One region of the Arthrobacter sunyaminii genome, then DNA from elsewhere that is predicted to be linked to it. Evidence: riboswitches for the same ligand, from Rfam matches in the RefSeq annotation. Region 1 holds a riboswitch; the other holds the start of a gene.

Evidence for each region. A riboswitch is a leader RNA that binds a small molecule or an ion and turns the genes downstream of it on or off. The one in region 1 is predicted to bind cyclic di-AMP.
Region 2: linked by a shared signal. The riboswitch ahead of KG104_RS08735 (C40 family peptidase) and the one ahead of KG104_RS02605 (NlpC/P60 family protein) in region 1 are both predicted to bind cyclic di-AMP.

Annotation. Positions count from the first base shown of each region.
Region 1 is NZ_CP076456.1:565,629-568,831, forward strand. Features, by position in the region: gene KG104_RS02595 (iron-dependent transcriptional repressor DtxR) at 1-302, shown strand, start outside; cyclic di-AMP (ydaO/yuaA leader) riboswitch at 368-581, shown strand; gene KG104_RS02600 (M23 family metallopeptidase) at 584-1,354, shown strand; cyclic di-AMP (ydaO/yuaA leader) riboswitch at 1,450-1,636, shown strand; gene KG104_RS02605 (NlpC/P60 family protein) at 1,640-2,476, shown strand; gene KG104_RS02610 (NlpC/P60 family protein) at 2,509-3,203, shown strand, end outside.
Region 2 is NZ_CP076456.1:1,953,400-1,956,602, reverse strand. Features, by position in the region: gene KG104_RS08745 (response regulator) at 1-188, shown strand, start outside; gene KG104_RS08740 (hypothetical protein) at 401-1,012, shown strand; cyclic di-AMP (ydaO/yuaA leader) riboswitch at 1,249-1,399, shown strand; gene KG104_RS08735 (C40 family peptidase) at 1,452-2,309, shown strand; gene KG104_RS08730 (hypothetical protein) at 2,456-2,962, opposite strand; gene KG104_RS08725 (sensor histidine kinase) at 3,063-3,203, opposite strand, start outside.

The DNA of each region.
Region 1 (3,203 bases):
CGGGCCTGGAAGAGATTGGCGGAGTAGCCGCCGAACTCTTCCACCACGGAGTCATCAACCTGGTTGCGGCGGTTGCCGCGACTGAGCCCGGAACCAAGCTGCAACTGGTTCGTCTTGCCGAGCCGGTCCAGGTGGAACCCGAGCTGCTCGTTCAGCTTGATGAGGCAGGGCTGCGCCCGGGAGCGGAACTTACCGCCGAGACGGTGGCCGGCTACATCTCCGTGCGCGTACCAGGAATTGAAGGGGCACTCGAGCTTCCTCCAGAGGTAGCCAACCACGTGTTTGTTTCCACCGCTGGATAACGGAATGGTCTCTTTTGGCTTCCTTAACCTATAGTGACTTACTGACGTTGAAATAACACCGTTATCCGGGCCTTACGCCGAACCCTGCCACTGGCCCGGAATTTCAGACTTTCAGGCAGGGGCGGAGGACCCATCAATCGGCAGCCAAGGCTGCCTCGGGGTGAAGCCTCCAGCATCAGCACAGCGGCCGCACCACTGGTGCGGCCGGTGGTGAGTGCGGGGCCGAGTTTCTCTACTCGAATCCGACAGCTAACTTCGCAGGCATATGAGAGAGGTATACCTTGTCGAAGCATGCTGCCCCGGGCAGACGCCGCGCGTCTGCTCCGGCCCCGGCTCCACGCCCCCGGAACGGCCAGACTTCCGGCCGCCGCCGCGCAGAAACCAAGAACCACACCCTAGGTGACACCGCACAAAAGGTAGCCATCACAGCGGCAACCTCCGGCCTGATCCTCACCGTTGCCATCCCCACCACCGCCGCCGTCAGCGAGCCCGTGCAGGAACTGCAGTCTGTTGCGGTTGAAGCCCCGGTGGTATCGGCTGACCCCGAAGCAACCGTCAGCTTTGAACGCGCCGCGCTCAGCAGCAAATTCGATCCCGAAGCCAAACTCCGACACGTGGTTGTTGCCTCGGGTTCGGAGGTCTCTGCAGGCGCGGCCAAGGGAACGCTCGCGAAGCCGCTGGCAGCGGACCTCGTTGAAACGTCGGGCTTCGGCTACCGTGTCAGCCCGATCACGGGCACCGCGGGCGAGATGCACCGCGGCCAGGACTTCTCGGCCGCCTGCGGCACTGACGTCACGGCAGCTGCGTCCGGGACCGTGACCTTCTCGGGCTGGCACGCCTACGGTGGCGGCAACCGCGTGGTCGTGGACCACGGCAACGGTGTTGAAACGACTTACAACCACATGTCCAGCCTTGCCGTTGCTGTGGGAGCCACCGTGGAGCGGGGAGACCTGGTGGGGGCCAGCGGTACCACCGGTGCTTCCACGGGCTGCCACCTGCACTTTGAGGTCATGGTGAACGGCGAAGTTGTTGACCCGCTGGGCTGGCTGTGACCGCAGGATAACCATTCCGTGACCTGAACGTGACATTGGCCAAATGTTGTTGTAAGGTCATCCTCGTGCCTGATCGACCTAAAGATCGGGCACCCTCTAACAGATCGCCGAGCTCTGCCACTGTCTGAGGTCCGTTCGCAACATCGCATGGCAGAGGCGGGGGAACCAAATTCGGGCTTCGCAAGAAGCCCTTGGGGTTAAGTTGCCAGGCTTCACAGCCGGCAACCGGGTGACTCCCATCCGAATCCGACAGCTCACCTCGCAGGCATTGGGAGAGGCAAACTTGTGTCATCAGTAGCTCACGGCCGCCGTCGCGCGGCCACCGTCCAGTCGAGCCCAATTTCAGCATTGTCCCGGGCCGTCACCTCCAATGTGGGAACCATCGGCCGCCAGGCAGCCGTCGTCGTCGCTGCTTCAGGACTCGTCCTGGCCGCTGGTCTTCCCGCCCAGGCAGCCGTCAGCACCGATCGTCAGGCACTCGAGGCCACGCCGCTCAGTGCCGTAACCACCACCGGCGCCGTTTCGGTCTCCGCACAGGCACCCTTCGAACTGGCCACCATTGAGCCGGTCTCCGCTGTGTCCGGCGCTGAATACCGTGCCCAGGTTGCTGCGGAAGAAGCAGCAGCGGCTGCCGCCGCCGTAGCCCAGGAGCAGGCAGCTCAGGCCCAGCAGGTTGCCGCCGTTCAGGCGCAGCAGGCCGTAGCCGTTCAGGCCCAGCCCGCAGCCCCGGCCGCCACCAACGCGGCACCGGCAGCGGCTCCGGCCGTCAACACCCCGGCTCCCGCAGCTGCTTCGGCTCCTGCTCCCGCAGCCAGCGGTATTGGCGCGGCCCTGGTGGCCTCCGCCTACTCGCAGATCGGCGTTGCCCAGGACTGCACCGCCATGGTGGAGAATGCACTGCGCTCGGTCGGCAAGTCGGTTGGCGACCTGGCTCCCGCACAGTTCTTCGCATACGGCTCTGTTGTCGGCTCGCCCGAGCCGGGCGACCTCGTCATCACCTCCGGCCACGTAGCAATCTACGTGGGCAACGGTCAGGTAATCAGCGGCGGCTTCGACGGTATGAACACCGTTCTGCACCCGCTGTCCTACCTCGGCGGCGCAAGCTTCGTCCGCGTCAGCTAAGCCCAGTTGCAGATAACGGAGACTTCACTCGCATGACTTCTACAACTGAGCGTGCCCGTCACCGGGCACCGGTGGAACGCACCGCCCCGCTGAGTGCACTTGCCCAGGCAGTGTCCGCCAACGCCGGAACCATGGGACGGCAGGCGGCTGTTGTTGTTGCCGCATCGGGCCTGGTTCTGGCTTCCGGTGTCGCAGCCAACGCGACAGGTTCCGATGTTGCCCGCGACGTTCAGACCAGCACGCTGGACCTGACCGCTGCCGCACAACTGACGGTTCCTTCCACTGCTTCCGTGAACTTTGACCGTCCGGCCGTTGCCGGTGTCATTACGGCTCCTGAAGCAGTGCAGCCTGAGATCGCCGTGCAGTCCCAGACTGCGCTGCAGACGCCGGCAGTGCAGTCTGAGGCAGGGCAGTCCGAGGCAGGGCAGCCCGCGGCAGAGCAGTCCCAGGCAGCCGCCCCGCTGCAGGATGCAACTCCTGCGGGCTACGGTGCGCAGCCTGCCGTCTCGGCCAGCCCCGCTCCGGTCCAGGACAGCGCTCCGGCGGCCTCCGGTACGGCTTCCATCATTGCAGCGGCTGCTTACGCCCAGCTGGGCGTGTCGCAGGACTGCACCATGCTGGTTACCAACTCACTGGCTGCTGCAGGAATCAGTTTTCACGACTGGCCTGCAGGCTACCTGTCCCTGGGCAGCACCGTCAGCGCCTCACAGGCTGTTCCGGGCGACCT
Region 2 (3,203 bases), 1.4 Mb from region 1:
CGCGGGAGTTCCAAGTGCTGGGGCTGGTGGCCGAAGGACTCGGCAACACTGCCATTGCCCAGGCCATTTCCGTTTCCGAAACCGCCGTCAGCAAGCACATCGGCAATATCTTCGCGAAACTCGGTCTTTCTCCGTCCGACAGCGGCCACCGCCGGGTTCTGGCCACATTGGCGTACCTTCGGTCCTAATTGCCTGGGATTTACGGAAAGCATTTGCCGACCCAAGCATTTTTTCTCCTGTGCACCCCGCCTGCACTCTGGACAAACGTGTCATCGGACTGTTCCGCTGATCCTTCCCTCCAGTCCGCTGCTGCACAGCTAACAGGACAGGTAGGCTAAAGAGTGCCCCGGTCCCGGTTGATGCATACCCGGTCCGGCAAGATGACGAGGAAGAGATGAATATGCCAGAGCTTCAAGGGAACGATCCCGACAGTATTCGCCAAGAATTCGGTTACCTCACCGTCGCGGAAATCCTGCAGCTCTGTGCCACCCAGAAGATCCTGGACCCTTCATCCACACTGATTTCCCGCAAAGCACAGCTGGGCGAGGGTAATGTGTTTTATCCCGGAACCGTTATTGCCGTCGACGAACAGAGTTTCTGCGTCATTGGAGACCGGAACATCTTCTATCCGGGCACTTTCCTGTCTGCGGAGGACGGCGGAATGCTTCTGCTTGGCTCCGAAATCACCCTGGGGCCGGGCGGCGTCCAGCTCACGGCGGGCCGGTCGGATGCTGTTGCAGTGGGCGACCGCGCCCGGCTCACCCACGGTGCCGTCGTGACGGGAAGGTCAGTGCTTGGCTCCGGATCGCAGATCGTTGGCGCCGTCCGTGCAGAGTCAGTGGTGCTGGCCGACGGCGGGGACCATGCCTCGCTGCCGGCCGAGAAGCGCGGTTCAGTGCTGAAGGGTTCCGGTGTGGCCCGCGGGCTCCGGCTTGCACCCGGTGACCTGGTGCACGGATTCGGGGAGTTGACCTCCGCCACGCTCGAGCGCCAGACGGATTCACCCGACTAACGCTCCCCTGCGGGCTGATCGCGGGGATCCGCCCGCTCGCCCTATCCCCCGGTTTCCGGGGGCTCGGCGGCCTATTGTGCCACCGACCACCCATACCACACAGCGGCGCCACTCACACGCCTGTGCGACCTTCGTTACTAAATAGTTATCTTCCCGTAATCCGCTTGTACTGTTGATGCCAAGCCGTTACCTGAAACGGCGCCCTTGACTTGTTACCTAGCTCTGCCGCTGGTCAAGGTCCACAGATTTCACACTTCGGCAGAGGCGGGGGAACCACTTACGGGTTCCTTGAATCCTTGGGGTTAAGTCAGCCGAGGTTTCTTCGGCGGACCGGATGACTCCCATCCGCATCCGACAGCTCACCTCGCAGGTATCGGGAGAGGTAACTCTAATGTTGAACAATACTCGTGGACGCCACCGTGCCGGAAATATCGGACTGTTGGCCGCAATCGCAAACACCGCAAGCAGCAAGGCCCGCACCGTGGGCAGCGCCGCTGCAGTCATGGCGGCAGGCTCCGGCCTGGTGCTGAGCATGGCCGGCCCCGCCTCGGCAGGCGTCATCGCCAACGACTCAACCGAGTCTTACAGCGCTCCTGCGGCTGTCGCCGCACCCGTGGAAACTCCGGCACCCGCCGCAGTCTCCACCGCGTCAACTCACGTTGTCCAGTCGGGCGACACCCTGAGTGCAATTTCAGCCACCTACGGCGTCAGCCTGGACAACGTCCTGGCACTGAACGGCCTTTCGCTGGAATCCATCATCTACCCCGGTGACGTCATCACGTATGCCGGAGGCGCTGTTGCTGAGGTAGCTGAAGCTGCCTACGCCGCACCCGCCGAAGCTGCCTACGCCGCACCGGCTGAGGCCGCCTACACCGCACCGGCTGAAGCCAGCCCGGCCGCAGCCGACTTCAGCACCTTCAGCACCCCGGCGTCCTCCGTGACCCCGGCTGCTTCCACGGGTGCAGCTGTCACCGGCACGAACTCCATCATGCTGAACTCCGCCTACGCCCAGATGGGCGCCGCCCAGGACTGCACCGTCCTGGTGGAGGTTGCCCTCCGGGCAGCCGGCCACTCGGTGGGCGACCTGGCACCGGCACAGCTGGCTGCTTACGGAACCCCGGTTTCTGACCCCCAGCCCGGCGACATCATCTACTACGCCGACGGCGGCATGGGCCTTGCCCACATCGCCATCTACGTTGGTGACGGCCAGGCCATCCACAGCGGATGGAACGGCAACCAGACTGTCCAGCAGAGCGCCAACGTCGGTTCCGGCGCTGTCTACTACCGCGTAGCGTAATCACGCAGCAGTAGCTCCTAATGGGGCGCAGGAAGCGAACGGACCTGCGCCCCGATAAAGGTAAGAGAACGCCCGGCCAAGTGGCCGGGCGTTCTCTTTTTGGTTAGGGCACGCACCCGGTTGGGGTGCGCCGGTGGACTGAAAAGTCAGGCCGCGGGCTCGTTCTCAGTGTTTTCGTTTTCATCGTTCCCGCCGTCTTCATGGTGGTCACCATCGCTGTGTCGGTCCCTGGCCGGGCGGTCTTCATCCGGGGCGCCATCGTCGAACTTGCCATCGTGATGGCGCCCGGCGTGCCCGCGTTCCGGTGCATCCTCTGTGGTGCCGTCGTCAGTGGTTCCGTCGTCGGTGCCTTCCTCGACACCCTTCTTGTCTCCGTTCCCCGGCTCCTGTCCGTCGCCCTGGGCTTCACTGTCGTCGCCACGCATCTTGTGGTCACCGTCAGGCATACCCTTTTCCGGCTTGGAATCAGAGTCCTGGTCCGTGTCCGGGTCCTGCTGGTTTTCCTGCTGTTCGGTCACTGACGCCTGTTCCTGGTCAACGCTGTTGTCACCAGTGGCCAGTCCGGCAAAGAAGGCACCAACCAGCAGTGCCAGACCTCCCACGACACCAAGAATCCAGCCGAGCGGGCCCCTGACCTTGTCCCGGAAAGCCATTGTGTTTACTCACCTCCAATAGTGGTTTACCTACACAACTATTTTCGGAGCTGATTCTTCGAGGATTCTTAGACTTCCACGGCTCTCTGGGTTCCGCTGCTCAGAACGGGGAATGCTCCCGGGCTGCCGGAAGCCGCACCTCCAGCACACCTCCGGACCCATTCACCGCCGGCAGGGCCCGGACGCTGCCGCCGTACCGTGCCGCAATTTCCGCCACGAGGGCCAGTCCCAGACCGTAATG